DNA from 2 places in the Streptomyces sp. NA04227 genome. Region 2 is predicted to be linked to the other one. Evidence: predicted binding sites of a transcription regulator. Region 2 holds the regulator's gene; the other holds the start of a gene.
What was found. The regulator HrcA, encoded in region 2, represses chaperone genes, less so after heat shock. The targets are predictions, from matches to a motif close to TTNGCACTCNGNNNNNCNGAGTGCNAA.

Region 1: groL (chaperonin GroEL) is a predicted target of HrcA. The motif match lies at 4,070-4,096, and genes of this name have one in related genera.

What each region holds. Positions count from the first base shown of each region.
Region 1 covers NZ_CP054918.1:4,658,086-4,673,045, forward strand. Annotated here, with positions in the region: gene HUT18_RS19860 (glucosyl-3-phosphoglycerate synthase) at 115-1,074, opposite strand; SAM riboswitch class I at 1,309-1,481, shown strand; gene thrC (threonine synthase) at 1,499-2,782, shown strand; gene HUT18_RS19870 (MoaD/ThiS family protein) at 2,832-3,110, shown strand; gene HUT18_RS19875 (cold-shock protein) at 3,624-3,830, shown strand; gene groL (chaperonin GroEL) at 4,247-5,872, shown strand; gene HUT18_RS19885 (helix-turn-helix domain-containing protein) at 6,003-6,338, opposite strand; gene HUT18_RS19890 (Uma2 family endonuclease) at 6,531-7,142, shown strand; gene murQ (N-acetylmuramic acid 6-phosphate etherase) at 7,220-8,242, opposite strand; gene HUT18_RS19900 (MurR/RpiR family transcriptional regulator) at 8,337-9,242, opposite strand; gene HUT18_RS19905 (hypothetical protein) at 9,811-10,077, opposite strand; gene HUT18_RS19910 (hypothetical protein) at 10,853-11,332, shown strand; gene HUT18_RS19915 (DUF4031 domain-containing protein) at 11,329-11,595, shown strand; gene HUT18_RS19920 (lytic polysaccharide monooxygenase auxiliary activity family 9 protein) at 11,784-12,302, opposite strand; gene HUT18_RS19925 (hypothetical protein) at 12,563-13,243, opposite strand; gene HUT18_RS19930 (maleylpyruvate isomerase family mycothiol-dependent enzyme) at 13,313-13,987, shown strand; gene HUT18_RS19935 (copper homeostasis protein CutC) at 14,412-14,960, shown strand, end outside.
Region 2 covers NZ_CP054918.1:2,000,530-2,015,489, reverse strand. Annotated here, with positions in the region: gene HUT18_RS08410 (hypothetical protein) at 1-198, shown strand, start outside; gene holA (DNA polymerase III subunit delta) at 408-1,397, shown strand; gene HUT18_RS34290 (hypothetical protein) at 1,814-3,334, shown strand; gene rpsT (30S ribosomal protein S20) at 3,634-3,900, opposite strand; gene lepA (translation elongation factor 4) at 4,208-6,082, shown strand; gene HUT18_RS08385 (long-chain fatty acid--CoA ligase) at 6,360-8,249, shown strand; gene hemW (radical SAM family heme chaperone HemW) at 8,397-9,629, shown strand; gene HUT18_RS08375 (DUF3097 domain-containing protein) at 9,672-10,481, opposite strand; gene HUT18_RS08370 (MBL fold metallo-hydrolase) at 10,598-11,455, opposite strand; gene HUT18_RS08365 (SDR family NAD(P)-dependent oxidoreductase) at 11,455-12,192, opposite strand; gene hrcA (heat-inducible transcriptional repressor HrcA) at 12,499-13,515, shown strand; gene dnaJ (molecular chaperone DnaJ) at 13,516-14,649, shown strand; gene HUT18_RS08350 (nitronate monooxygenase) at 14,750-14,960, shown strand, end outside.

The DNA.
Region 1 (14,960 bases), 2.7 Mb from region 2:
AGCCGAGTCCCGTTACGGGCAAACTTCGGGCGGGCGCGGGTGGGGCATCGGGCGGGGGCACGCGGGAGCAGGCGGGGCGCACGGCCGTGCGTACCTCCGTAGTACCTCCCTCCCCTATGCCACGCTCCGTCGCAGGTACTCCGCGATCGACCGCATCGGCGGCCGCTCCTCCGTGTCCACCGGAAAGGTGCGCGGTTCGAAGCCCTTCTCGCCGCGTACGAACTGGGTCAGTTCGGGCCGCAGGAGCTGGCCGCGGGCCAGCCGGAGCTGGGCGGTGCGGTAGATCGCGGCGGCCATCCGGCCGAGGGCCTGGCCGCCCTGGTGGCGATGGCGGCGCACGCCGACGTCGACCTGGGCGAGGGCGTCCAGGCCGACCGTGTGCAGCGCGTCGACGAGCAGGCCGAGCTCCACGCCGTAGCCGACCGGGAACGGGAGCTGTTCGAGCAGGGACCTGCGGGCCGCGTACTCGCCGCCGAGCGGCTGCACGAACCCCGCGAGCAGCGGCCAGTGCATGTTCAGGAGCGGCCGTGCCATCAGCTCGGTGACCCGGCCGCCCTGCTCGCCGGGCTCCATGCCGCCGCCCGCGAACGGCCGGTCGTACATCGCCTTCACGAACTGGACGTCGGGCTCGGTGAGCAGCGGGCCCACGATGCCGGTCACGAAGTCCGCGGAGAACTCGCGCAGATCGGCGTCCACGAAGCAGACGATGTCCCCCTCGGTGACGAGCAGCGAGCGCCACAGCACCTCGCCCTTGCCGGGCAGGGTGGGCAGCCGGGGCAGGATCTCGTCGCGGTGCACCACCCGGGCGCCCGCGTCCGCGGCGACCGGCCCGGTGGCGTCGGTCGAACCCGAGTCGATCACGACCAGCTCGTCCACCAGCGGCGCCGCGGGACGCATCAGCTCAGCCCTGATCACCGAGACGATCTCGCCGACCGTCTCCTCCTCGTCCAGGGCGGGCAGCACCACGCTGATCCGGGTGCCGGTGGCCCGTTTGGCCGCGAGGAGTGACGGCAGCGGGCGCTCGGACACCGACCAGGAGCGTCTGGCCAGCCAGGTCTCGACCTCTTCGAGCACGGTCTGCGTCCCCTCACTGCCGCGCCGCTCTCCCGGCGGCGACCCTGCCCGCGGCTGCCGGGCCATGGTCACGGCAGTGCGGATTACGGTGATTTACATCTCGCGGTTCGGACGACTGTCTCAACTGTCCTGGCCTTCGGTTACAGTCTTGAACAACGCGGATGACCATCGCATGTCGGGGGTCGCCGCGGACAAACGCCCAGGGTCGTGCCAATGGCCTTCCCTGCGCCATACCGCTCATCCAGAGGGGCAGAGGGATACGGCCCGTTGAAGCCCCGGCAACCCTCCAGCCGGCCCGCCGCGCAAGCGGCTTACTCATCACCGTGCGTGAACACGCGGTGAGGCCACCGGCTCGGGAAGGTGCCAATTCCGTCTCGTGGCGAAACGCGTCGCGAGGAAGATGAGGAGAGAGGGCCTCGCCACCATGGCTGTGCAGACTGTTGCCACCAACTCGACCGTCGATCTCGGTCCCGCCGCCGCGCTGTCCTGTCGCGAATGCGGCGAGCGCTTCGAACTGGGCCCCATCTTCGCCTGCGCGAGCTGTTTCGGTCCGCTGGAAATCGCATACGACCTTCCCGTCGGCGACCCCGAGGCACTGCGCGCGCGCATCGAGTCCGGCCCCAACAGCATCTGGCGTTACGCCCCCCTGCTTCCCGTACCGGCCGACGTCGCCGACAAGCCCAGCCTGAACCCGGGCTTCACCAAGCTGGTCAAGGCCGACAACCTGGCCCGTGAACTCGGCGTCACCGGCGGCCTGTTCGTCAAGGACGACTCCGGCAACCCGACGCACTCCTTCAAGGACCGTGTCGTCGCCATCGCCGTCGAGGCCGCCCGCGCCTTCGGCTTCACCACCCTGTCCTGCTCCTCCACCGGCAACCTGGCAGGGGCCGTCGGCGCCGCCGCCGCCCGGGCCGGCTTCCGCTCCTGCGTGTTCATCCCGCACGACCTGGAGCAGGGCAAGGTGGTCATGGCCGCGGTCTACGGCGGCGAGCTCGTCGGTATCGAGGGCAACTACGACGACGTCAACCGCTTCTGCTCCGAGCTCATCGGCGACCCGCTCGGCGAGGGCTGGGGCTTCGTCAACGTCAACCTGCGCCCGTACTACGGCGAGGGTTCCAAGACCCTCGCGTACGAGATCTGCGAACAGCTCGGCTGGCGGCTGCCCGACCAGATCGTGGTGCCGATCGCCTCCGGCTCGCAGCTCACCAAGATCGACAAGGGTCTGCAGGAGCTGATCAAGCTCGGCCTGGTCGAGGACAAGCCGTACAAGATCTTCGGCGCCCAGGCCGAGGGCTGCTCCCCGGTGTCGGTGGCCTTCAAGGGCGGCCACGACGTGGTCAAGCCGCAGAAGCCGAACACCATCGCCAAGTCGCTGGCCATCGGCAACCCGGCCGACGGCCCGTACGTCCTGGACATCGCCCGCCGCACCGGTGGCGCCGTGGAGGACGTGAACGACGAGCAGATCGTCGAGGCCATCAAGCTGCTCGCGCAGACCGAGGGCATCTTCGCCGAGACCGCGGGCGGTGTGACGGTCGGCGTCACCAAGAAGCTGATCGAGGCCGGGCTCCTCGACCCGTCCCTCACCACCGTGGTCCTCAACACCGGCGACGGCCTCAAGACCCTCGACGCGGTCGCGCCGACCACCGGCCCCACCGCCACCATCCGCCCCAGCCTGGACGCCTTCCGCGCCGCGGGCCTGGACCACTGACCCCTTCCGCCGCCCCGGAAGTCCCGAAGACCGAAGAAAGGCCCGATCCATGAGCGTCACGGTCCGCATCCCGACCATCCTGCGCACCTACACCGGCGGTGCGGCCGAGGTCGCCGCCGAGGGCGCCACCCTCGCCCAGGTCATCGCCGACCTGGAGAAGAACCACACCGGCATCGCCGCCCGCGTCCTCGACGACCAGGGCAAGCTGCGCCGCTTCGTCAACGTCTACGTCAACGACGACGACGTCCGCTTCGAGCAGGGCCTGGACACCGCGACGCCGGACGGCGCCGGAGTCTCGATCATCCCGGCCGTCGCGGGCGGCTGCTGAAAAACCGCCTCGCCGTCGCTACGCGCGGCTTGTCCGGTTCGTACGGGCCGGTGGTGTACGGCTGTTGACGTCCGGCCGCACGGCGTGTGACGCGGAACCGGATACGGCGCCGCGGACCTTCTCTTCACCGATTGCCCCCTCCGCTGACGAAAGCGGAGGGGGCAATTCTGCAGGGTTGAAGGGAGTAGAGTTGGGGAACGCCGTCTCTCGTTTGTGCCACGTGCATATGTGTTCTCGCCGGAGGGCGGCAATAAGTGGCCAAACTGTCGCGCCGATTTGCGAAGTTGCCCCAATTTTGCGCGGCCCGACTTGCCCTGAATTCCGGCATTTCCCCTGCTTACTCCCCTTGGTCGCGCCAAGATTTCTCGTCCAACTGACCTGTTGCAGAGGGCAGTTGTGCAGATACATTCAGCCGCGGTCGACGCGTTACGCCCCCCGTTGGCGGGTGGTGGGGTCTGACCCGGGTCCGCGAAGTGCGGTCCTGTGCAAGGGCCAGTAATAGGGGAGTTAGGCATGGCTCAGGGCACCGTCAAGTGGTTCAACGCGGAGAAGGGCTACGGCTTCATCGCGGTCGACGGTGGTGCGGATGTTTTCGTCCACTACAGCGCGATTCAGATGGACGGCTACCGCACCCTGGAAGAAGGTCAGCGAGTCGAGTTCGAGATCTCGCAGGGCCAGAAGGGCCCGCAGGCGGACATGGTCCGTCTCGCGGCCGGCTGAGACGCCGACCTGACGCGGCGACGTCACGAGACATCACGAAAGTACGCGCAGGAACCCACCCCCGGGAGGCCGGGGGTGGGTTTTTGTGTGTCCGGCGGGCGACGGGTCGGGGGCGCTCCCGTGCGTCGTCCCGGCGGTCCTCTCCGGGGGGCGACCGCGCGAGGTGAAGGGGCCCTCCGAAGGGGCCGGAGCCGACAGGCAACCTTGCACTCGAAGGGGGAGAGTGCTAATCATTGGCGTTAGCACTCTGAAGGTGAGAGTGACAAAAAGCAGGACCGAGTCGGTGAGGTCCGAGGCCGGGTGGGGCAAGGAACCACCGGGTACGGGCCGTCCGTCGCGGGCGCCAGCGCGGTCCGAAGTATCCACGCTTCCCCGGGGGTCACCGGGGGAGACCCTGTCCGGGAGGACCACTTCACATGGCCAAGATCATCGCGTTCGACGAGGAGGCACGGCGCGGCCTCGAGCGCGGCATGAACCAGCTCGCCGACGCCGTCAAGGTGACCCTCGGCCCCAAGGGCCGCAACGTCGTCCTCGAGAAGAAGTGGGGCGCCCCCACGATCACCAACGATGGTGTTTCCATCGCCAAGGAGATCGAGCTCGAGGACCCGTACGAGAAGATCGGCGCCGAGCTGGTCAAGGAAGTCGCGAAGAAGACCGACGACGTCGCCGGTGACGGTACGACGACCGCGACCGTCCTCGCCCAGGCGCTGGTCCGCGAGGGCCTGCGCAACGTCGCCGCCGGCGCCAACCCGATGGCCCTGAAGCGTGGCATCGAGAAGGCCGTCGAGGCCGTCTCCGCCGCCCTGCTCGAGCAGGCCAAGGACGTGGAGACCAAGGAGCAGATCGCCTCCACCGCCTCCATCTCCGCCGCCGACACCCAGATCGGCGAGCTCATCGCCGAGGCGATGGACAAGGTCGGCAAGGAAGGCGTCATCACCGTCGAGGAGTCCCAGACCTTCGGTCTGGAGCTGGAACTCACCGAGGGTATGCGCTTCGACAAGGGCTACATCTCGGCGTACTTCGCCACGGACATGGAGCGTATGGAGGCGTCGCTCGACGACCCGTACATCCTGATCGCCAACTCCAAGATCGGCAACGTCAAGGACCTGCTGCCGCTCCTGGAGAAGGTCATGCAGTCCGGCAAGCCGCTGCTGATCATCGCCGAGGACGTCGAGGGCGAGGCCCTGTCGACCCTGGTCGTCAACAAGATCCGCGGCACCTTCAAGTCCGTCGCCGTCAAGGCCCCGGGCTTCGGTGACCGCCGCAAGGCCATGCTCGGCGACATCGCCATCCTCACCGGTGGCGAGGTTATCTCCGAGGAGGTCGGCCTCAAGCTGGAGAACGCCGGTCTGGAGCTCCTGGGCCGCGCCCGCAAGGTCGTCATCACCAAGGACGAGACCACCATCGTCGACGGCTCCGGCTCCGCCGACCAGGTCGCCGGCCGGGTCAACCAGATCCGCGCCGAGATCGAGAACTCGGACAGCGACTACGACCGCGAGAAGCTGCAGGAGCGCCTGGCGAAGCTCGCCGGCGGTGTTGCGGTCATCAAGGCCGGTGCCGCCACCGAGGTGGAGCTCAAGGAGCGCAAGCACCGCATCGAGGACGCCGTGCGCAACGCCAAGGCGGCCGTCGAGGAGGGCATCGTCGCCGGTGGTGGCGTGGCCCTGCTCCAGGCCTCCCAGGTCTTCGAGAAGCTCGAGCTCGACGGTGACGAGGCCACCGGTGCCGCCGCTGTGAAGCTGGCCCTGGAGGCCCCGCTGAAGCAGATCGCGGTCAACGCCGGTCTCGAGGGCGGCGTCGTCGTGGAGAAGGTGCGCAACCTGACCCCGGGTCACGGCCTGAACGCCGCGACCGGCGAGTACGTCGACCTGGTCGCCGAGGGCATCATCGACCCGGCCAAGGTCACGCGCTCCGCGCTGCAGAACGCCGCGTCCATCGCCGCGCTCTTCCTGACCACCGAGGCCGTCATCGCCGACAAGCCGGAGAAGGCCGCCCCGGCGGGCGCTCCGGGCGGCATGCCCGGCGGTGACATGGACTTCTGATCGCGGCCCGGCCCCTGGGCCGGTCACGATCGGGCAGTCTGTTGAGGCTTTCGGGTCTCGCGAAGGCGGCATCTCCTTTGGGGGGTGCCGCCTTTGGCGTTGGGGGTTGGCGTGGCTTCGTCCGCCGGCCTCAGGCCGCCGAGTGCGCGACGAAGGCGACCTCCTCGTGGTCCTCGCCGAGCCCGATGGTCAGCGAGGCGTCCAGGGCGGCGGCGAGGCGCCGCAGCAGGGACAGGGTGGGGACGGCATCGGCACCCTCGATCCGGGAGATCTTGGCCTGGGTGAGCCCGGACCGTTCGGCCACCTGAGCCTGGGACAGACTGAGTTCCTTGCGCCGGTCGTACACGGCCTTGGCGAAGGCCATGGCGAGCCGGATCTCGGCCCGGTCGGCGGCGGCCTCGTCGGATTCCGCCAGGCCCGCGGCCGCCGCGCGGTCGCGAGCGAGTTTCCAACGGGTGTGGCTCATGGGGCTGTTCCTTCCGGGAAGACGATGCGCCTTCCCGGGGCACGCGGCCCACAGCGTCCAAGTTCCCGATCGCCGCCTTGTTCACTCGATCGTGGGGCATGGGAACACCTGGCAGAACGGCCGTCGGGCGTCGATCTACGTTGTCTCCCATGCGGGCCCGCCCGGGCTCATCCGGCGGCAGAAAGGCTCGGCATGACCGTCTCGACGACCGAGAGCGGTCACCATGGGCGGTCCGGCTCCGGCCCCGAGTGGGAGTACCTGCTTCGTACGTGGCGCGGTTTGGACGTGCCGCAGGGTTGGCGCGCCGAGATCGATGACGGAAGGATCGCCTTGCTGCCGCCGCCGCGCGGGGGCCACCACATCATCGTGGAATCCCTTCAGCGGCGGCTCTGCCAGTGCCTCCCGGAGGACCTCGGGATCTACCAGAGGCTGAGTACGGCCTTCCCGGCGCTGGGCAAGCTCTTCGTCCCGCACTTGATGGTGGTGCCCTGCGACATCGTTCTCGGTCCGGGACACGAACGCGATGACCCGGTCGATGCCGCCGAAGCGCTCCTCGTCGTCGAGATCACCTCCAAGAGCAACGCCCGCCACGACCGCACCAAGAAGCTCTGGGCCTACGCCCACGCCCCCGTGCCGCTCTATCTCCTGGTCGACCGCTACGACGAGCGCGGCCCCATGGTGACGCTGTTCAGCGACCCGCAGAACGGTACGTACAAGCACGCGGACGCCACGCCGTTCGGGCGGCCGTTGACGCTGCCGGAGCCGTTCCACGCGACCCTGCCGACGGAGAAGTTCCCGCACTGAGCCGCTGAGTCGACGCATCCGGGAGCGCCGGGTGGTGTGCCCGGCGCCCGGCCGCGCGCGTCACCACTCCTTGTCCGTCACCCCTCGCCCCGCGCCCCCGCCAACGCCTCCCGCAAATGCCCATGGTGCTCCGTCAGGAGCCGTCGGGCGGTGCGGCCGTCCACTCCGCCGAGGATGGTCAGGATGGCGTCCTTGACCTCGCCGTCGGTGGCCGTGAGAGCCGTTTCGATCTCCGCTTCCGTGGCGCCGGTGGCGAGCGCGACGATGCGGCGGGAGCGGGCGCGCAGCTTCTCGTTGGAGGCGCGGACGTCGACCATCAGGTTTCCGTAGGTCTTGCCGAGGCGGATCATGGTGATGGTCGAGAGCATGTTGAGGACGAGCTTCTGGGCCGTGCCGCCCTTCAACCGGGTGGAGCCGGTGAGGAGTTCGGGCCCCACGACGACCTCGATGCCGTGCTCGGCGGCCGCCGCGAGCGGGCTGCCCGCGTTGCAGGACAGGCCGAGCGTCAGCGCGCCGAGCGAGCGCGCGTACTGCACGGCGCCGATCGCGTACGGCGTGCGTCCGGAGGCGGAGATGCCCACCACCACGTCGTCCGCCGTCAGGGCGAGGCCTTCGAGGTCCGCGGCGGCCAACTCCGTTGAGTCCTCGGCGCCTTCGACGGCCGCCACCATCGCGGTCGGGCCGCCCGCGATCAGGCCCACCACGTCCGCGGGGTCGGTGTTGAAGGTCGGCGGGCACTCGCTCGCGTCCAGAACACCCAGCCGTCCGGCGGTGCCCGCGCCCGCGTAGACGAGCCGTCCGCCGCGGGACATCCGGGCGGCGGCCGCGTCGATGGCGGCGGCGATCGCCGGCAGTTGCCGGGCCACGGCACCGGCGACGCTCGCGTCCTCGCCGTTCATGATCCGGGCGATCTCCAGCGTCTCCAGCCGGTCGATCTCGGCCAGTTCGGGCCGGAACTGCTCCGTGGTGAGGTGGGCGAGTTCGGCGGTGAGCCGCTGGTAGGGGGCGGTAGAGCCCGGCCCGGGCGCGGCGGAACCGGTGGTCGAGTCGGTGGCGGGGCCGGTGGGGGAGTCGGCGGAGGGGCCGACGGGGGAGGTCATGACGGGGCGGCTCTTTCCTGCGGTGCGTGCGGTGTCGGGGATACGTGCCGTGTCGGCGCGAGTGGTGTGGGGCCCGGACGGTGCCGGCTGCGGGTCAGCGCGGTACCTGGCGGGGGCGGTGCCGGTGGGCCAGGGCCTCGTACGAGGCGGACAGGGCGGGGCCCGCGGTCCGGTACGTACGCTGGGCCACGCCCACGAACAGGCAGTCCACCACGAGGAGTTGACTCGTACGCGAGGACATCGCCGCCGGGCGCAGCTCGCTCTCGCGGGCCGTCGACGTGGTCAGCACGTGGTCCGCGTACTGCGAGACGGGGCCGCCGGGATGGCCGGTGATCGCGAGGGTGGTGGCGCCGTGCTCGAAGGCGACGCGCAGGGGTTCTATGACGTCGCCGGTGGAGCCCGAGTGCGTGATCGCGATCGCCACGTCCTTGGCGCGGAGCTGGACCGCCGTGGTGATCGCCAGATGGGTGTCATTGTGCGCGTGCGCGATCAGGCCGATGCGCAGCAGCTTCTGCGCGAGGTCCTGGCCGACCAGGGCGGAGGCGCCGATGCCGTAGATGTCCACCCGCCGTGCGCCGGCGAGTGCGTTCACGGCCGCGCCGAGCTGCACGGTGTCCAGGGCGGCCGCGGTGTCGGCGAGGGTCTGCTGTTCGTCGTGCGCGAGCTTGGCGACCACGTCCGCGATCGGGTCGTCGACGGCGATGTCCGCCGTCACCGCCGGGGCGCGGCCCGACTGCTGCTGGGCGGCGAACCCGGCGAGGGCGAGCCTCAGGTCGCGGTAGCCGGGGTAGCCGAGCAGCCGGGCGGTACGGACGACGGTGGCCTCGCTGGTGCCGGTCAGCTCGGCGAGCCCGGTCACCGTGAGCGCGGCGCAGCCCGCCGGATCGCCTGCCACGGCCTCGGCGACGCGCTGCATGGAGCGGGTCATCGACGGCGCGAGGGTACGGACCTTGGCCGCGAGCGCCGCCGATGGCGGGCCCTCCCAGGCCTGCGTGGCCAGGCGCGGCGTACCACCGGCTGCCGCCGTACCCGCCGATGAGCCCGCTGCCGTACCCGCCGACGAGCCTGCCGACGGCTGGTCCGGCCCGGTGCCGAAAGTTTCCTTCAGGTCTCGGGTCACATATGAAAGCTATTTTCGGCGGGGCGAGTGGTCAAGAGGTTCCGAGGCGCCGGGGGTGCCGGGGCGCGACGGAGGGCGAGGTGCCGGGTGGGCGCGCTCGCCCGGCGCGCGGTGGCGCGGTCCGGCCCCGCGGGGCACCTGTCCGGGGAAGTGGGCAGGTGCCCCACCCCGCTCCCTGGGGGAGGAGCGGGGCGGGGCAGGCCGGTGCCGGGAGGCGAGCGCGCAGGCCGAGGGCGCTCGGGCACCAGCCGTCTGTGGGGCCGCCTCGGGGGCCACTTCGGGAGCTGCCCCCGGGGGTCACCTCAGGTGCCGCCTCTTGCGTTCACCCACGTCCGTTGTCTGGTCGCATCCGCCTACGCCCGGGTCGGTCCCGGGAGCCGGTCTGACGCGGGGCCGGCTCCCGGGACACCGGGTCACCGGGGCACGTGGGCCGTGCTGGCCGGTGAGTTCAGGGGGCGTCGTGGACGCTTGTGCGGTCGGCGAGTTCAGTGGTTTTGGTGGACTTGGTGGGTTGGGAGGCGGTTGAGGGGGTGGATGGTCGCGCGGGCTCGTCGGTGCCGGTGCCGGTGCCGGTGCCGGTGTTGGCGGTGCGGGCTCGGGTGCCGGTTCGGCGACGGGGGTTGTGGTGGCTGCGGGCGAAGGGGGCGCTGTAGCCGTTCGTACGGCCGGGTCGTCGATCCCTGCGAAGGCTGTCCCGGGTGTTGCTGTTGCCCATGAGGCGAGTTCCTCCGTCGGTCTTCCTGCCTCGGTGTTCGTGCCTTGGTCTTTGCTCGGCGGTCCTTCTTCGTCGGTCTTGGTTGTCGGTCTACGGCCGTCTGTCCACGGGCGGCGGTCTGCGTTCGTCGTCTGCTGCCTGTCGGCGATACGGGTTTTCGGCTGACACCGGAAAGATGCGTCGCTCGGCTTCGGTGAAAACGCGGGAGTCACGCTCTTCCGTCTCAGGCGTGAATACCTCGCTTTTGTCTGGCGCTTTCGATTCCCTCGGTGTTATTCGCGTGGGCTTCTGTCAGATGTTCTGTCAGGTGTTCTGAACTGCGGAAACCTTTCCTTCTCGCGCGCTGGCAGTGCGCTCTCCGAATGCGCCGGAGTCCGCCGGAGTTCGCCGTACCCCGTGTACCGAGTCCGCGTATCGAGCCCACGTATTGAGTTCACGCATTGCGGGGTCGTGTTTTCTTTTTCGCGCCCCCTTGATATTCCGCTCTTCTCTCGGTCCTTAAATCGTTCCTATGAAGTGGTATCGCGCCAGTTACGGATGTGCGGAACGAGTCAGGGGAATGGTGTGCCGAACGACTCCACGTACGGGGGAGGGGGCGGCCGATTCTCCGCAGGCGCTGGGGAGAGGGACGTCCGGTCCGTGCGTCCCGGCGCGCAGCGTTCGTGGCCGAATCGCCGCAGGCGCCGCCCGGTTGGCCGATGTACGGAACCGGCCCGGCGCCCGGCGTCCAGGGTGCTCCGGCTTGTGCGCCTTCGGCCGGGCGCACAATGGACGCATGACCTACCCCGACCGTCCCGAGCGCCCCGGCGGCCAGGGCAACGCTGACAGCCCCGGCGGCCCCGACAGCTCAGGTATCCCAGGTGGCCCGGAGCGTCCGGTGCCCCCGCTCGAACAGGCCCTGCACGCGGCCCGCGCGCTCGTCCTCGCCGATCTCGCGGCCTGCACCGTGGCCGACGCGGATGTCGTGTCCCTGGTCGAGGAGTCGATCACGCATCGGCGCTGGTGGGTCGAGCAGTGGCCGGAGGGCGCGGAGTACGTCGCCGGTCTGGTCGCGCAGGACGTCCAGGACGCGCTCCTGGAGCGCTACGGGCGCTGGCCGCTGTGCCCCGTCTGCGGCTCCGGTGATCCGCACGCCCTCGACGTGGAGCCCGAACTCGGCGCCGACCCGCACTGGGTCTGCGGCAAGGCCGTGGTGCAGGTCGCCCGGGTCGGTTCGCTCGGCACCCTGCCCGGCTTCGGGGCGAGGGCGACGTGACGCTGTACATCGACCCGCCCACCTGGCCGGGTCACGGCCGCCTCTGGTCCCACCTTGTCAGCGACGTCTCGTACGAGGAACTGCACGCCTTCGCCGCCGGGATCGGCGCCCCGCGGCGTGCCTTCGAGCGGGACCACTACGACATCCCCGCGTACCGCTACCGCGACGCGGTCGACGCCGGAGCGGTGGAGATCTCCAGCCGGGAGATCGTACGGATCCTGCTGAAGGCGGGGCTGCGCAGGCGGAAGGGCAGCGTGGGGTAACGGGCCTGGGGTAACCGGCCTTTGCGGGGCGGGAGTTGAGGCTTGACGCGTCCGTTCCCGTCAAAGGTGGAGACCTGCGAACCACCGCACCCGTGAGCGCCGAGTTCCGTCCCCCCACCGCGACCGCCGTGTGGGCGACGGCCGCGGCAGGTGGGGTGGGGAGCGGTTCGGAGACGTGAACTGCCCGATCAGCCGCCGATGTTCACGTCGATGCAGGCGTAGAAGGCGTTCACGGTGTTGGAGATGTTCCAGACCGCGAGGATCTTTTGCGGGCCGCGCAGGTCACCGAAGTCGACCTGGTGGGTGACCGTGGTGCCGGGCTGGGCGCCGCCGTCGTCGAACTCGGCGATCTTGCGGTCGCCGATGAAGTACTGCCAGGTGCTGGTGTTGTGCGGCGCGGTCAGGGTCCATTGGAAGGACTGGGACGTGCCGACCTCGCTGACCTTCCAGCCCTTGGAGTCGTCGTCGAGTTCGGCGAAGCGGCTGTTGCCGCCGCTGCAACTGGTCAGGCCCTTGGGTCCCTCGACGCTCTGGGGCTCGTACTTGATCTCGCCGCACGGGACGACTCCGGCGGCGCACTGGGCCTGCCGGCTGGGCGGGTCGGAGATGTAGCCGTGTGCCGAGGCCTGGCCCGCGGGGAGGCTCACGGCGAGGACCGGGGCGAGCGCGGCACCGGCGAGAACGGCGAATTTCCTGCTGGAACGCATGCGGTACTCCTTCACATCAGGTCTTCCTGCCGTCGCGTGCCGCGCGAACGCCGCGCGTGTGCGCACGGAAAGGGCAGGGTGGAGCCCACGAGGGGCGGTGTCCCGAAGGTGGGGCGAAGAGGCGCGTGGTTCATGGCAGCGGGCCCCGGCGGCATGCGGAGTCGGTTCAACTCCCGTGCCCGGCAGGGTCGTTACTGCCCATGGACTAGACCAGCAGAACGGGTTGGTCGCGTCAAGGGTTCGGGCGGGGCCGGCCCGGTTCAGCCCTCGCGGTGCCCCGCCCGCAGAAGATCCAGCTCGCCGCGGAGGTTGCGGCGGGCCGCCTCCTCCCAGTGCGCGGCGCCGTACTCGGTCCTGAACAGACGTGGCAGCGTGAGGAGTTGGTCCAGGATGGCGGCGCGGCCGTCGCGGAAGGCGTCCTCGGGGACGAAGGCGTACTCCTCGCGGACGGCGGCGGCGTAGACGGCGTACGCCTCGGGGGACGAGGCCAGGATCGCGAGGTCGGCGTCGCACAGCACCTCGCCGTTGCGGTCGCCCGGCTCCGGGTCGTGGCCGACGGTGAGCCGTACGAGACGGGCCACCTCCGCCGTGTCCGGCGTACTCAACCCGGCCTCGGGCAGGGCGCGTTCGGCGAGGCGGGCGCTGCGGTCCTCGTTGTGCGCGCGGTCCGGATGGTAGACGGCGTCGTGGAACCACGCGGCGAGCCGTACGAGTTCGGCGTTCTCGGCGAAGGGAGCGAGCACGTCGATGTGCGCGAGCACCGCCACCAGGTGATCCGTGGTGTGGTAGCGGCGCTGCGGCTCCGCCCAGCGGGCGAGCAGGTCCTCGGCGTACGCCTCGGGGGCCGGGGCGTCCCGGCCGGTCACGGCGACGGCGTTCAGGGTCGCGGCCAGGCGGCGGCGCAGGTCCTCGTGGGCGGGGTGCTCGGGCAGTGCGGGCATGGCGCCATTGTGAGGCACGGCGCCGCGCCCCCGCCGGGCCCCCTCCTCGACAGGCCCTAGCGTGGCCGTATGACTGCTGCTGTCGCCGTACACGAAGAACGTGACCCCGAACTTCCCGGCCGGCTCCTGCGGACCGAGCGCGACGCGCTGCTGCCATTGCTGCGCGAACGACCCGAGAACGACTTCGCCCTGCGCACCTGTTGTCCCGGCTGGACCGTGCGCCATGTGCTCGCGCACTGCTCCTCCGCCCTGATGCGGGTGGTGGAAAACCGTTACGAGGAAGGGGTGTTCACGCCCGAGGGCAACGACCGTGACATCGCCGAGCGGGCCGACTGGCCTCTCGCCCGCATTCTCGACGAACTGGAACAGGGGATGACCGAGGCCGGTCCCGTCGTCGCCGCGTCGGACGGGGCGATGGACATCATCGCCCTCGGCGAGTGGATCCACGCGGGCGATGTACGCGAGGCCTTCGGCGAACCCGGGGCGTACGCGGGCGCGGGACTGCCCGCCGCCCTGCGCCTGCTGGGACGCAGCTCCCGCGAGAGGAAGCACGTCCCGCTCCACGCCGACCTGGACGACCACGACGAACCCCTGCTCCTCGGCGAGCCCACCGGTGAACGCCCGCCCGCCCGCTACCTGGGCGACGCCGCCACGCTCGTACGGCTCTACGCGGGACGCCCGCTGACCGGCACGCGGTACGAACTGGTGGGGGCGAGGGAAGCGGAGCTCTTCATCTTCGGCTGAGAAGGCCAACTCCCTTCCAGCACCCCCTGCTTGGGCTTGGGCTTGGGTGTTGCCCTGGTGGGGGTGCGTGCGGGTGTGCTTGGGCGTGCGAGCCGCGCGCGGCGTACGCGTGCGCGCGGGCGCATGAGGGCGTACGGGAGTGCCGGGGCGCGGGAATTTTCCCTCGCGCCCCGGTTTCGTACTTTTGTCCGCCGGGGGCTTTGACCATTCGGTGCTTGTTTCCGGTTGCCGTACTGGACTAGACCTATTCGTGTGGTGATCACGGACTCGGACGCACGGCGTGGCCGTGCGCTCGGAGGGCCGGGAGCGACAGACCCCTGCACCCGCAGGACCCGCGAAAGCCGCGGGGGCGGCGGGTGCGCGGGCCGGTGACCGCGCAGTTCGCCGCCGAGACAGTTCGGCAGCCCGGAAGCAGTGGAGTGCCATGAGCAGCAGTGCCGTCCTCGAGGTGATCGCCCTCGACGCGACCGACGCCCGCGCCGCCGAACGCGGCGGCGCGGACCGGCTGGAGCTGGTGACCGACATGGCCGCCGACGGTCTGACCCCCTCCCGCGAGACCTTCGCGGCCGTGCGCGAGGCGGTCCGGATCCCGGTCCGTGTGATGCTGCGGCTGCGGCCCGGCTTCGGTGTGGGTGACTCCCGCGAGCAGGACGAACTCGTCGCGCGGGCAAGGGAGTTGCGTGCCGTGGGCGCCGAGGAGTTCGTGCTCGGGTTCCTCGACGCCACGGGCGGACCGGACCTGAAGGCGCTCGACCTCCTGCTCGCCGAACTCGACGGCTGCCGCTGGACGTTCCACCGCGCCCTGGACCAGGCCGTCGACCGGCACGCCCTGCGCGTCGCCGTCGCACCGCTGCCCGGGCTCGACACCTATCTGACCGCCGGCTCGCCGACCGGCGTCGACGACGGCATGTCCGTCCTGCTCGCGGAGGCCATGCAGCGCGGCGAACCCGGCTACGAGCAGCACATCCTGGTC
Region 2 (14,960 bases):
GAGGAAGCGGCCGCGGAGTTGGTCGAGAGGTTCGGGCTCCATGAGTCGCCGCGGCCGGTGCGGGACGCGCTCGCCGGTGAGGACGACGCCGAGGACGCCCAGTGGCTCGTCCCCGTCGAAGACGCGGAGGAGCGACTCGAGGTGGAGCAGCTGAACGCTTTCGCCGCCGAGTGGGACGGCTGGCGCGAAGAGCCGTAGCAGCCCTGCATACGCGCGCCCGGTCCGGCGCACAAGCCGCTCCCGGCCATCGCCCCCAAACTCCTCCGCCCCACCGAGCTGCCTCACGGGCCGCCCCACCGGACTTCCCTCCGGATCTCCCCCACCCGCCAGGCCTCTCCCTGCCGGACGAGCCCCCTCGCCCCTCGGCCGGTCCCCGGCTGTCAGTGCCCCGTGCGATGCTTGGCGCGATGGCCAGGAAGAATCAGAACGACGATGATCCGCTGGCTCCCGTCACACTCGCGGTGGGGCAGGAGGACCTGCTGCTCGACCGTGCGGTGCAGCAGGTGGTGGCGGCCGCGCGTGCCGCGGATGCGGACACCGATGTCCGGGACCTCACGCCCGACCAGGTGCAGCCGGGGACGCTGGCGGAGCTGACCAGCCCTTCGCTGTTCGCCGAGCGCAAGGTCGTGGTCGTGCGCAACGCGCAGGATCTCTCGGCGGACACGGTCAAGGACGTCAAGGCGTATCTCGGCGCTCCGGTCGAGGAGATCACCCTGGTACTGCTGCACGCGGGCGGAGCCAAGGGCAAGGGTCTGCTCGACGCGGCACGCAAGGCGGGTGCGCGTGAGGTCGCCTGTCCGAAGATGACCAAGCCCGCGGACAGGTTGGCCTTTGTCCGTGCGGAGTTCCGTGCGCTCGCGCGGTCCGCCAGTCCGGAGGCGTGCCAGGCGCTGGTGGACGCGATCGGCAGCGATCTGCGTGAACTGGCCTCCGCCGTCGCACAGTTGGCGGCGGACGTGGAGGGGGCCATCGACGAGGCGGTGGTGGGCCGGTACTACACGGGGCGGGCGGAGGCGTCCAGCTTCACCGTGGCGGACCGTGCCGTGGAGGGCCGCGCGGCCGAGGCGCTCGAAGCGCTGCGCTGGTCCCTGTCGACGGGAGTGGCTCCCGTCCTCATCACCAGTGCGCTCGCCCAGGGCGTACGCGCCATCGGCAAGCTGTCCTCCGCCCGCGGTGGCCGGCCCGCCGACCTGGCCCGTGAACTGGGCATGCCGCCCTGGAAGATCGACCGGGTCCGGCAGCAGATGCGCGGCTGGACCCCGGACGCCGTGGCCGTGGCCCTGCGTGCGGTCGCCGAGGCCGACGCGGGCGTCAAGGGCGGTGGCGACGATCCCGAGTACGCCTTGGAGAAGGCCGTCGTCACGATCGCGCGAGCCGCCCGCAGCGGCCGCCCGTAACCTCTGCCCGGCCGGGCCCGTTCTCGCACTGCACTGCACTGCACTGCACTGCACTGCACTGCACCGCACCGCACCGCACACGCCCATGCACCGCACCCAAGCGCAGGAGACGCCTGCGTGTGAGCAATGCGAGTTCTTCCCGTACGCACACAGCCACACACAGCTCGTTCTTCTCCCGGCCACCCGGATCCGGTACGGCAACCGAGCTGGTTCGAAACGTCCGTCATCCGCCACCGAGTTCGGCAACTCCCCTGCTGAACAGTGGAAATGAGGGCAACCGGACCTACCCCTCGACCGCGCGGGACGGGGTGATCCGATGCCCGGTGTTGACGCGACGCAGCGCTTGCGCGTTTGCTGAGGGCTTTGGGGGCGGCCGACCAACGCCCTACGAGAGACAGGCCGGCGGGAGACAGCACGTGAGCAAGCGCCAGATAAGCAAGATGTTCGAGCTGATGGCGAGCGGGGAGATCGTCGAACTCACCAGCAGGATGGCCTCGGTGAAGAAGCTCGCCCGACTCGCCTTTCTCGCCGAACAGTTCGGCTACCAGTACGCGGATGTCCGGCAGGCCGGATCGCAGAACTCCGCGCTCAAGATGCTGATCGTGCCCGACCTCACACCGCAGGCGCGGGAACGGGCGGGCCGGTCCTGGGCGCAGTACCCGCAGGCGGCCGCGGGCGGCGAACTGCCGCCCTTCGAGCCCGCCGCGCTCGAACTCCTCAAGGCCCGCATCAACTTCGACCTGACCGGCAAGAGCGCCGAGAAGCGCATGGTGATGGGCGGCGTGGGTGTCACCTTGGGCTGCGGTATCGCCGCGGTGCAGGCCGGGTCGGACCTGGCGCCGTACTCGGCGGGCCTGTGGGCGCTCCTCATGGCCATCCTCGGCGTAGGCTTCTTCGTCACCAGGAAGCGCAACGCGAAGTTCGCGGCGCGCCTTCAGCAGGCGGGGTACACCGCGGTGACCGACGAGTCGGGGCGTACGCGCTACCTTCCGCCGGGCGGCCAACTCCCCGGCCACGGCAATCCTTTCGGGCCCGGCATGGGAGAGCCCGACGGCAATCCCTTCGCCGCCGCAGCGCCGCAGCAGGCGACCGGCAACCCCTTCGCCGGGGGCGGCCAGGCGTCGGGCAATCCGTTCGCGGCTCAGGCACAGCAGCAGTACGGTCACGGCGGACACACGCCCCCGCCCGGCACCGGCCCCTACGCCCAGCAGGCTCCCGCGCCCGGCGCCGCCCAGCCGGGCGCCCCCGCGCAGCCGTACGCCCAGCCCGCGGCCCCGGGCGTCTCGCAGGGGCAGGGGATCCCGCCCGCCGAGCGGACCATGGCCTTCGGCGCGGTGCCCGACCCGGGACCGACGGGCGGGCCCGCGCAGCCGGGCGCCGCCCCGACGGGCAGCGCCCCGACCATGGCGTTCCGCGCCCAGCCCCAGGCTCAGCCCGCGCCTCAGTCCCAGCCGCAGCCCCTGGCCAACCCGCAGTCCCCGGCTCAGCCGCAACCCCAGCCCCCGGCCCAGACTCCGTCCCAGCCTCAGTCGGAGACGCCCGCCCCGCCCGCGCAGACGATGGCCTTCCGCGTACAACCTGCTCCCGAGTCCCCTGAGACCCCGGCGCAGCCCGCCCCGCCCGCGCAGACCATGGCGTTCCGCGCGCACCCCGCCCCTGAGGCACCTGCGCAGCCCGCCCCGCCCGCGCAGACCATGGCCTTCCGCGCGCCCCCTGCCCCCGAATCCCCCGCAGCTCCCGCCTCGCCCGGCGAGACCATGATGCTGAACATCTCCGGCGGCCTCGGCCCGCAGCCCGGCACGAACCCGCCGCACGCCGAGCACCCGCACGCCGAGCCTCCGCAGGAGGGCCAGCAGCCGTACCCTGAGTCGCGGCAAGAGTCCCAGCCCCAGTCACAGCCCCTGCCTCCGCAGCACCCCGAGCCCCCGCGGCCGTAGCCGGGAGCCCGGAGTCCGGCGTAGGTCGGAAACCCGGAGCCAGGCGCGGATCGGCACCCGGAGCCAGGCACAGGCACAGGCACAGAAAACCGAAGGACCCCGTCACCGCCCTGGGGAAAGGGTGGAGACGGGGTCCTTCGACGAAACTGGTGAATCCGTTGGATTCGCACCCGCGTGGCGAACGCAGGCCGCGTGCGAATCCTTGGTGTCGGCCGGGAAGCGGATGAGAGGGCCCGCTTTCAGCCCCGGTCGACGGTCAAGTCGTCCGAACCGGGTCGCGTGGACCCGGACCGAGAAATTCAGCCCTTGAGGGCAGCGACCTGGGAAGCCAGGGCCGACTTCTTGTTGGCGGCCTGGTTCTTGTGGATGACGCCCTTCGAGACGGCCTTGTCGAGCAGACGCGCAGCGGCGCGCTGGTTCTCGTTGGCCTTCTCGACGTCACCCGCGGCAACTGCCTCACGGGTCTTGCGGATCGAGGTCTTCAGAGAGGACTTGACCGCCTTGTTGCGCTGGCGGGCCTTCTCGTTGGTCTTGATCCGCTTGATCTGGGACTTGATGTTCGCCACGAAAGAGCCTTTTCAGGTTCAGAATGTCTGGTACCGCGGAGAAGCCGCGGAACCGCTTGCGGGTACTGCTGGTACTGCTCGCTGTGTCCGGTGCTGTCACCAGTACGGACAGGACACGAGACACAGCTGCCCAGGCTAGCAGTCGGGCTCCGAGTGGCCCAAACCGTGCGCAGTCCCCGACCCGTGGGAGCATGGACCCTACGTATCAGCGCTTCGTACCGGATCCGGACCGGCCCGCAAGGGTGGCACGGGCGGTGCGCGGCTGTACCGAGCCAGACGCCCGGCGCCTCGAGAATCAGGACCCTGCGTGCCCGCGACACCTATTAATGTGCCCGAGCCGAGCCGTACCGACCCGGCTCTGATCCGCAATTTCTGCATCATCGCGCACATCGACCACGGCAAGTCCACGCTGGCCGACCGCATGCTCCAGCTCACCGGCGTGGTCGACCAGCGGCAGATGCGCGCCCAGTACCTCGACCGGATGGACATCGAGCGCGAGCGCGGCATCACGATCAAGTCGCAGGCCGTACGCCTGCCCTGGGCGCCCACCGCGGGCGAGGGGCAGGGCCGTACCCACATCCTGAACATGATCGACACCCCGGGCCACGTCGACTTCACCTACGAGGTCTCCCGCTCGCTCGCCGCCTGCGAGGGCACTGTCCTGCTGGTGGACGCGGCGCAGGGCATCGAGGCGCAGACCCTGGCCAACCTCTATCTCGCGATGGAGAACGACCTCAGGATCATTCCTGTCCTGAACAAGATCGACCTGCCTGCCGCGCAGCCGGAGAAGTTCTCCGAGGAGCTCGCGAACCTGGTGGGCTGCGACCCCGACGAGGTCCTGAAGGTCTCCGCGAAGACCGGCCTCGGTGTGGAGGACCTGCTCGACAGGGTGGTGGCGGAGATCCCGCATCCGGTCGGTGTCGCCGACGCGCCCGCCCGCGCGATGATCTTCGACTCGGTGTACGACTCCTACCGGGGCGTCGTGACCTATGTACGTGTGGTGGACGGTCAGCTCAACAAGCGTGAGCGGATCCGGATGATGTCCACCAACGCGACCCACGAGCTCCTTGAGATCGGGACCAACTCGCCGGAGATGCTTCCGGCGGACGGGCTCGGCGTCGGCGAGGTCGGCTATCTGATCACCGGTGTGAAGGACGTCCGCCAGTCCAAGGTCGGTGACACGATCACCTCCCTGAGCAAGGGGGCCGAGGAAGCGCTCGGCGGCTACAAGGACCCCAAGCCGATGGTCTTCTCGGGCCTGTATCCGCTGGACGGCTCCGACTACCCCGAGCTGCGCGAGGCCCTGGACAAGCTCCAGCTCAACGACGCCGCGCTGGTCTACGAGCCGGAGACCTCGGCCGCTCTCGGCTTCGGGTTCCGGGTCGGCTTCCTCGGTCTGCTGCACCTGGACGTGGTGCGCGAGCGCCTGGAGCGCGAGTTCGGCCTCGACCTGATCGCCACCGCGCCCAACGTGGTCTACCGCGTGGTGATGGAGGACGGCGCCGAGCACACGGTCACCAACCCGAGCGAGTTCCCCGAGGGCAAGCTCTCCGAGGTGTACGAGCCGGTGGTGCGGGCCACGATCCTCGCGCCGAGCGAGTTCATCGGCGCGATCATGGAGCTGTGCCAGACCCGCCGCGGTGTGCTGCTCGGCATGGACTACCTCTCCGAGGACCGGGTCGAGATCCGCTACACGCTGCCGCTCGCGGAGATCGTCTTCGACTTCTTCGACCAGCTGAAGTCCAAGACCCGCGGCTACGCCTCGCTCGACTACGAGCCCACCGGCGAGCAGTCCTCCAGCCTGGTCAAGGTCGACATCCTGCTGCACGGCGACAAGGTCGACGCGTTCTCCGCGATCACGCACAAGGACGCGGCGTACGCCTACGGGGTGCGGCTCGTCGCCAAGCTGAGGGAGCTCATCCCGCGGCAGAGCTTCGAGGTGCCCGTGCAGGCGGCCATCGGTTCGCGGGTGATCGCGCGCGAGACCATCCGTGCCATCCGCAAGGACGTGCTCGCCAAGTGCTACGGCGGTGACATCTCCCGTAAGCGCAAGCTGCTCGAGAAGCAGAAGGAGGGCAAGAAGCGGATGAAGATGGTCGGATCCGTCGAGGTGCCCCAGGAAGCGTTCATCGCGGTCCTCTCCAGCGATGACAGCGGAGGCCAGGCCAAGAGCAAGAAATAGGCCGGAAATCGATCAGACGTGACATCTTCCGGCACACCCGTACGGGCCCGCCGCACACGAGTGCGGCGGGCCCGTAGCGGTGTGAGCCGTGCCACGCTCAGATGCCTCCGTCTGTAGGAAGTGACACCTCGTGGCCTCTTACATGGCGGCCGAACGCGGAATACCCTGATCACTGCTCGATAGTTACTCGCGAGTTAAGCAAGCAGCCGCAACCAGCCAGTGAACCCGTCAGCCGCACTGTCTTCGTGCGCACTTGGCGCGGGCCTCGGAGGATGTCGTGAGCGACACACAGACCCAGATCGAAAACCGGCCGCCCTCCGTGGCGCACCTTCTCCTGGAGCGCGTGGCGGCGACGCCCGACATCGAGGCGTTCCGATATCCGGTGCCGGCCGCCTCGGGGCAGGGCCCGGACGACTGGAAGTCGCTGAGCTGGGCACAGTCCGCCGAGCGGATCTTCCGGATCGCCGCCGGCCTGGTCGACCTCGGCGTGCAGCCCGAGGAGCGGGTCGCCCTCGGCTCCGCCACCCGCCTGGACTGGGTCCTCGCGGACTTCGGCATCCTCTGCGCGGGCGCCGCCACCACGACGCTGTACCCGCAGACCAACGCGGACGAGGCCGCCTACATCCTGTCCGACTCCGGCAGCCGGGTGCTGATCGCGGAGGACGCGGAGCAGCTGGCCAAGGCTCGGGAGCGCCGCGCGGAACTGCCCGCCCTGGCGCACGTCGTGGTGATCGACCCCGAGGGCGTGAGTGCCGAGCCGGGCGACCCCGAGGGCTGGGTGCTCAGCCTCGCGGACCTGGAGGCGCGCGGTACGGCGCTCCTGGAGAAGGAGCCCGAGCTGATCAAGGAGCGCGTCTCCGCGATCACCAGCGACCAGCTCGCCACCCTGATCTACACCTCCGGCACCACCGGCCGCCCCAAGGGCGTCCGGCTGCCGCAGGACTGCTGGTCCTACATGGCCAAGGCGATCGCCGCCACCGGCCTGGTCGGTCAGGAGGACGTGCAGTACCTGTGGCTGCCGCTCGCCCACGTCTTCGGCAAGGCGCTGCTGTCCGGCCAGATCGAGGTCGGCCATGTCACCGCCGTCGACGGCCGGGTGGACAAGATCATCGAGAACCTGCCGGTCGTGCAGCCCACGTACATGTGCTCCGTGCCGCGCATCTTCGAGAAGGTCTACAACGGTGTCGCGGCCAAGGCGCGGGCCGGTGGTGACACCAAGTACAAGATCTTCCTCTGGTCGGCCGACGTGGCCCGCGAGTGGGCCAAGGTCACCCAGGACAACTTCCGCCGCACCGGCAAGGCGAGCGCGCCGCTCGGTCTGCGCCTCAAGTACAAGGTCGCCGACGCGCTCGTCTTCAAGAAGCTCCGCGCGGCGTTCGGCGGCAGGCTGCGTGCCTGTGTCTCCGGCGGTGCGGCGCTCGCGCCCGAGATCGGCTACTTCTTCGCGGGTGCCGGTGTGCAGATCCTGGAGGGCTACGGCCTGACCGAGACCTCGGGGCCCGCCTTCCTCAACCCGGGCGAGGCACTGCGGACCGGCACGGTCGGCAAGCCCCTGGCCGGGGTCGAGGTCCGTATCGCCGACGACGGCGAGATCCTGCTGCGCGGCCCGAACAACATGCAGGGCTACCACGGCCTCCAGGAAAAGACCGCCGAGGTCCTGGAGTCCGACGGCTGGTTCCACACCGGTGACATCGGCGAGCTCTCGGCCGACGGCTACCTGCGGATCACCGACCGCAAGAAGGACCTCATCAAGACCTCGGGCGGCAAGTACGTGGCCCCGGCCGAGGTGGAGGGCCAGTTCAAGGCGGTCTGTCCGTACGTCTCCAACATCCTGGTGCACGGCGCCGACCGGAACTACTGCACCGCCCTGATCGCCCTGGAGGAGCCCGCGATCCTCGAATGGGCCGCGGAGAACGGCCTGGGCGGCAAGTCCTACGCCGAGGTGGTGGCCGCACCCGCCACCGTCGAGATGATCGAGGGCTACGTCAAGGAGCTCAACGAGGGCCTCCAGCGCTGGCAGACGATCAAGAAGTTCAAGCTGCTGCCGCGCGACCTCGACGTGGAGCACGGCGAGCTGACCCCGAGCCTCAAGCTGAAGCGCCCGGTGGTCGAGCGTGCCTACAAGGGCCTCATCGACGAGATGTACGCGGGCGCGCGCGAGGCCTGAGGCCTCGGCGGAGTACCTGATCACAGGGGCGGGCCGGGAACGGTCCGCCCCTGCGGCGTTCCCGCGGTGTCCCGTCGTGGGCCGCTCTTCTGAGGGGTTATCCACAGGCTGGCGGGGCAGCCGCCGCGGTACGGGACAATGGGGGACATGCCTTCCGCACTTCCCGACGGTGAGCCCGTCCCCGAGGACGGCTCGCTGCCCGACAGTGCCCTGCGCGGCGCGGCCGAGCGGCCCCTCGGGTTCTATCTGCACGTGCCGTACTGCGCCACGCGGTGCGGCTACTGCGACTTCAACACCTACACCGCCACCGAGCTGCGCGGCACCGGCGGCGTGCTCGCCTCCCGCGACAACTACGCCGAGACCCTCGCCGACGAGGTCCGCCTCGCCCGCAAGGTCCTCGGCGACGACCCCCGTGAGGTCCGTACGGTCTTCGTGGGCGGCGGCACCCCCACCCTGCTCGCCGCCGACGACCTGGTGCGGATGCTCACGGTGATCCGGCAGGAGTTCGGCCTGGCACCGGACGCCGAGGTGACCACCGAGGCGAACCCGGAGTCGGTGGACCCCGGCTACCTGGAGACCCTGCGCGCGGGCGGCTTCAACCGGATCTCCTTCGGAATGCAGAGCGCCCGCCGCCACGTCCTGGACGTCCTGGACCGTACGCACACCCCCGGCCGCCCCGAGGCCTGTGTCGCCGAGGCACGCGCGGCGGGCTTCGGCCACGTCAACCTGGACCTGATCTACGGCACCCCCGGCGAGAGCGACGACGACTGGCGCGCCTCCCTGGACGCGGCGCTCGGCGCGGGCCCCGACCACGTCTCCGCCTACGCGCTGATCGTCGAGGAGGGCACCCAGCTCGCCCGCCGGATCCGCCGCGGCGAGGTCCCGCCGACCGACGACGACGTGCACGCCGACCGCTATCTGATCGCCGAGGAGGCGCTCTCGGCCGCGGGCCACCAGTGGTACGAGGTCTCCAACTGGGCCACCGGCGAGGCCGCGCGCTGCCTGCACAACGAGCTGTACTGGCGCGGCGCCGACTGGTGGGGCGCGGGCCCCGGCGCGCACAGCCACGTCGGCGGGGTGCGCTGGTGGAACGTCAAACACCCCGGCGCCTACGCTGCCGCCCTGGCCGCGGGCCGCTCACCCGGCGCGGGCCGCGAACTGCTCACGGCCGAGGACCGCCGGGTCGAGCGCATCCTGCTGGAACTGCGGCTGCGCGAGGGCTGCCCCCTCGACCTGCTGCGGCCGGCCGGCGCCGAGGCGGCCGCGCGGGCACTGGCGGACGGCCTGCTCGAAGCGGAGCCCTACGCGGGCGGCCGGGCCGTACTCACCCTGCGGGGGCGGCTGCTGGCCGACGCCGTGGTCCGGGACCTGGTGGACTGACCGGGGCGGGCCCGGCCGCCCGCTGAGGCGGGACGGCAGGGCTCAGGCAGCGCTGCCCACCGTGACAAAGTCGATCAACTCCTCGACCCTGCCGAGGAGTTGGGGCTCCAGATCCTTGTAGCTGTGTACCGAGCCGAGGATCCGCTGCCAGGCCGCCCCGGTGTTCTCGGGCCAGCCGAGCGCCCGGCACACGCCGGTCTTCCAGTCCTGGCCGCGCGGCACCTTCGGCCAGGCGGCGATGCCCACCGAAGAGGGCTTCACCGCTTCCCAGACATCGATATAGGGGTGCCCGACCACGAGCGCGTGCTCGCTGGTGACCGCCTGGGCGATACGGGACTCCTTGGAGCCCGGCACCAGATGGTCGACGAGGACGCCGAGGCGGGCGTCCGGGCCGGGGGCGAATTCGGCCACGATGGACGGCAGATCGTCGACGCCCTCCAGGTACTCCACCACCACGCCCTCGATGCGCAGGTCGTCACCCCAGACCCGCTCCACGAGTTCCGCGTCGTGGCGCCCCTCCACATAGATGCGCCCGGCGCGTGCGACCCGCGCCCGCGCGCCCGGCACGGCGAGGGAGCCGGAGGCCGTACGGCTGGGCCGCGCCGGTGCCGCGGTGGCCCGGACCAGGGTCACCACCTGGCCCTCCAGGAGGAAGCCACGCGGTTCGAGCGGAAACACCCGGTGCTTGCCGAAGCGGTCCTCCAGGGTGACCGTGCCCGCCTCGCAGCGGATCACCGCACCACAGAAACCGGTCGCGGCCTCCTCCACCACGAGGCCCGGCTCGGCGGCCACCTCGGGCGCGGGCTGCTGCTTCTTCCAGGGCGGAGTCAGATCCGGTGAGTAGCTGCGCAACTGCGGGTCCTTCGGAAATCGGGGTGGGACGGGGGGTGAGGGCGGAGGCGGGCCCGAGGGTCTCGCCGAGAAGGATGATGGTCGCCCGACGCGAGGAAGAACAGCCCGACCTGCGGTCACGGCACGCCGAATTCTCCGGCCAGTCGATCACGCTGACGGCGAACGAAGGCCGCGTCCACCACGGCCCCGTGCCCGGGTACGTACACGGCGTCCTCGCCGCCGAGTTGAAGCAGCCGGTCCAGGGCCGCGGGCCAGCGCCCCGGCACCGCGTCCGGCCCGGCCTGCGGCGGCCCGGACTCCTCCACCAGATCCCCGCAGAACACGACCTCGACCTCACCGGGCACCAGGACCACGAGATCGTACGGACTGTGCGCCGGGCCCAGCGCGGCGAGGAGCACCTGTACGCCGCCGAGTTCCAGCGTCCACTCGCCGCAGACCTCGTGATGGGGCGGGCGCAGCAACTCGCTCGCCCGCTCCGCCGCCTCCCGGCCCAGGCCGTGCCGTACCGCGTCCGCGGCGAGCTGCTCGTGCCCCGAGACCAGGGCCGCGCCCGCGCCCACGGCGGTGAACACCTCGGCCCCGGCGAAGGCGGGGGCGCCGAGCACATGGTCGAAGTGCGGGTGGGTCAGGGCGAGATGGGTCACCCGGCGCCCGCCGAGCAACCGCTGCGCGTCCCGGCGCAGGGCGGCACCCTCGGACAGGCAGGACCCCGCGTCGATGAGCAGGGCGGCGTCGTCCCCGGCCACCAGACCCGTGGTGCAGTCCCAGCCGGGCAGCCGGATCCGGCCGGTACGGCGGGCGAGCCGCTCCCAGCCGCCGGCCGCCCAGTCGGGCGCGGGCGCCGGTCCGCCCGATGCCTGCGGTGCGGCCGATGCCTGCGGTCCGCCTGGCCTGATCGATGCGCCCGGCCGAGGAGATCCGCCCAGCCGGGCAGATCCGCCCGGCCTGTCCGGTCCCTCGGCAGGCGCCGTCATCAGCTGAGGCCGCCCGTGGCGAGGATGTTCTGCCCGGTGATCCAGCGGGCGTCGGGGCCGCAGAGGAAGGCCACCACATCGGCGACGTCGGAGGGCTGGCCGAGCCGTCCGAGCGGTGTCATGCCCGCGACCTTCTCCAGGCTCTCGGGCGGATTCGCGCCACGCAGCAACTCGGTGTCGGTCGCCCCGGGGGAGACCGTGTTGACGGTGATGCCGCGCGCCCCGAGCTCCTGGGCGGCGACCAGGGTGAGCTGCTCCATCGCGCCCTTGCTGGCCGCGTACGGGGCGCTGTTCTTCGCGGGCCGCCGGGTGTTGAGGCTGGAGATGTTCACGATGCGTCCGTCGTCGCGCATGTGCCGGGCGGCATGGCGCAGGGTGAGGAAGACCGTGCGTGCGTTGACCGTCATGATCTCATCGAAGACCGCTTCGTCGGTCTCGGCCAGCGGTGCGGTCCGGAAGGCCTGCGCGGCGTTGTTGACCAGGACGTCCAGGCCGCCGGTCAGCTCCGTGGCGCGCTGCATGAGCTCCTCGGCCGCCCCGGCCGTGGCCAGATCGAGCGGTAGCGCGTGGGCGGTGCCGCCCTCGGCACGCACCGCGGCGAGCACCTCGGCGGCGGCCTGTTCGCTGCGCGCGTAGTTGAAGACCACCTCGACACCGTCGCGGGCCAGCCGCTGCACTACGGCCCGGCCGATACCCCGCGAACCTCCGGTGACCACCGCTGTCCTGCCCTCCGGCACGGTCCCTCCCACAGCTCGGTGACGGTTTTCCACAGGCGCCCAACGGGCGCCGCCCGCATGCGAAAGTACAGGGGTCCGGGCCGTCCGCACCCGGCGGTCGCCGGAATGAGGACACCGGAAGCGGACACCGGATGCCGCGGCCCCGAACAACTGGGGAAAACCGCGGCGGGACGGTCGTAGGTGCTCTTGCCGCCGCCGTACCCACCGGCCGTACACTGGGCCGGAACGCTGGCACTCGACTGTCGTGAGTGCCAAGGGGGCGACGGCTGGGCCGGGCCGTGCGAGGGAAGCTGGAGGTGAGCGCGGGTGCTGAACGAACGCAGGCTCGAAGTGCTGCGCGCCATCGTCCAGGACTATGTGGGCACCGAGGAGCCGGTCGGCTCCAAGGCGCTCACCGAGCGGCACAGCCTCGGTGTCTCCCCGGCCACCGTCCGCAACGACATGGCCGCCCTGGAGGACGAGGGCTACATCGCCCAGCCGCACACCAGCGCGGGCCGCATCCCCACCGACAAGGGCTACCGGCTCTTCGTCGACAAGCTCGCCGGGGTGAAGCCGATGACCGCGCCCGAGCGGCGCGCCATCCAGAACTTCCTCGACGGCGCCGTCGACCTCGACGACGTGGTCGGGCGCACCGTGCGCCTGCTCGCCCAGCTCACCCGGCAGGTCGCGGTCGTGCAGTACCCCTCGCTGACCCGCTCCACGGTGCGGCACGTGGAACTGCTCGCACTGGCACCGGCCCGGCTGATGCTCGTCCTCATCACGGACACCGGCCGGGTCGAACAGCGCATGATCGACTGCCCCGCGCCGTTCGGCGAGAGCTCACTGGCCGATCTGCGGGCGCGCCTCAACAGCCGTGTCGCGGGCCGCCGTTTCGCCGATGTGCCGCAGCTCGTGCAGGATCTGCCGGAAGCGTTCGAGAACGAGGACCGCGGCACCGTCTCGACCGTCCTGTCCACCCTCCTCGAAACCCTCGTCGAGGAGACCGAGGAACGTCTGATGATCGGCGGCACCGCCAATCTCACCCGCTTCGGGCATGACTTTCCTCTCACCATCCGCCCGGTCCTCGAAGCCCTCGAGGAACAGGTCGTCCTCCTCAAACTCCTCGGTGAGGCGACCGATTCGGGCATGACCGTACGCATCGGGCACGAGAACGCCCACGAGGGACTCAACTCCACCTCCGTGGTCTCGGTCGGCTACGGTTCGGGCGGCGAAGCTGTCGCCAAACTCGGCGTGGTCGGACCGACACGCATGGACTATCCGGGAACGATGGGAGCAGTACGCGCAGTGGCACGTTACGTCGGACAGATCCTGGCGGAGTCGTAAGTGGCCACGGACTACTACGCCGTGCTCGGCGTGCGCCGAGACGCCTCCCAGGACGAGATCAAAAAGGCCTTCCGGCGGCTCGCCCGCGAGCTGCACCCGGACGTCAACCCCGATCCGAAGACCCAAGAGCGGTTCAAGGAGATCAACGCCGCCTACGAGGTGCTCTCGGACCCGCAGAAGAAGCAGGTCTACGACCTCGGCGGCGACCCGCTGTCGCAGCAGGCGGGCGCCGGTGGCTTCGGCGCGGGCGGCGGCTTCGGCAACTTCTCGGACATCATGGACGCCTTCTTCGGAACGGCGTCCCAGCGCGGCCCGCGCTCGCGCACCCGGCGCGGCCAGGACGCCATGATCCGGCTCGAGATCGAGCTGGACGAGGCGGCGTTCGGTACCACCAAGGACCTCCAGGTCGACACCGCCGTGGTGTGCACCACCTGCAGCGGCGAGGGCGCGGCCCCCGGCACCAGCGCGCAGACCTGCGACATGTGCCGCGGCCGGGGCGAGGTCTCCCAGGTGACCCGCTCCTTCCTGGGCCAGGTCATGACCTCGCGCCCCTGCCCGCAGTGCCAGGGCTTCGGCACCGTGGTCCCCACCCCCTGCCCCGAGTGCGCCGGCGACGGCCGCATCCGTTCACGGCGCACGCTCACCGTGAAGATTCCGGCCGGTGTGGACAACGGCACCCGGATCCAGCTCGCCGGTGAGGGCGAGGTCGGCCCCGGCGGCGGCCCGGCCGGTGACCTCTACGTGGAGATCCACGAACTGCCGCACCCGGTCTTCCAGCGCCGCGGCGACGACCTGCACTGCACGGTCACCATCCCGATGACGGCCGCGGCGCTCGGCACCAAGGTGCCCCTGGAGACCCTCGACGGTCTCGAGGAGATCGACATCCGGCCCGGCACCCAGTCCGGCCAGTCCATCCCGCTGCACGGCCGCGGTGTCACGCATCTGCGGGGCGGCGGCCGTGGTGACCTCGTCGTCCACGTCGAGGTGACCACCCCGGGCAAGCTCGACGTGGAGCAGGAGCGACTGTTGCGCGAGCTGGCCAAGCTGCGCGGCGAGGAGCGCCCCACGGGACAGTTCCAGCCCGGTCAGCAGGGCCTGTTCTCCCGGCTGAAGGACGCCTTCAACGGCCGCTGAGCCACCGGTCCACCGGCACGCCGAAACGGGCGTGCCGGTGGGCCGTACCCACTCGGGCGCGGGTTTCTGACCGGTAGCGGGAACGTGGCACGATGCGTGCATGTCCTTGGCACTGAGCGATCTTTCGGCGTACCCGATCGTGCAGGCCCCGATGGCCGGGGGCGGCTCAACGCCCCGCCTCGCCGCCGCCGTCAGTGAGGCCGGAGGACTCGGCTGCCTGGCCGCCGGCTACAAGACCGCCGACGGCATGTACCAGGAGATCAAGCAACTGCGCGGGCTGACCGGCCGGTTCTTCGGCGTCAACCTCTTCC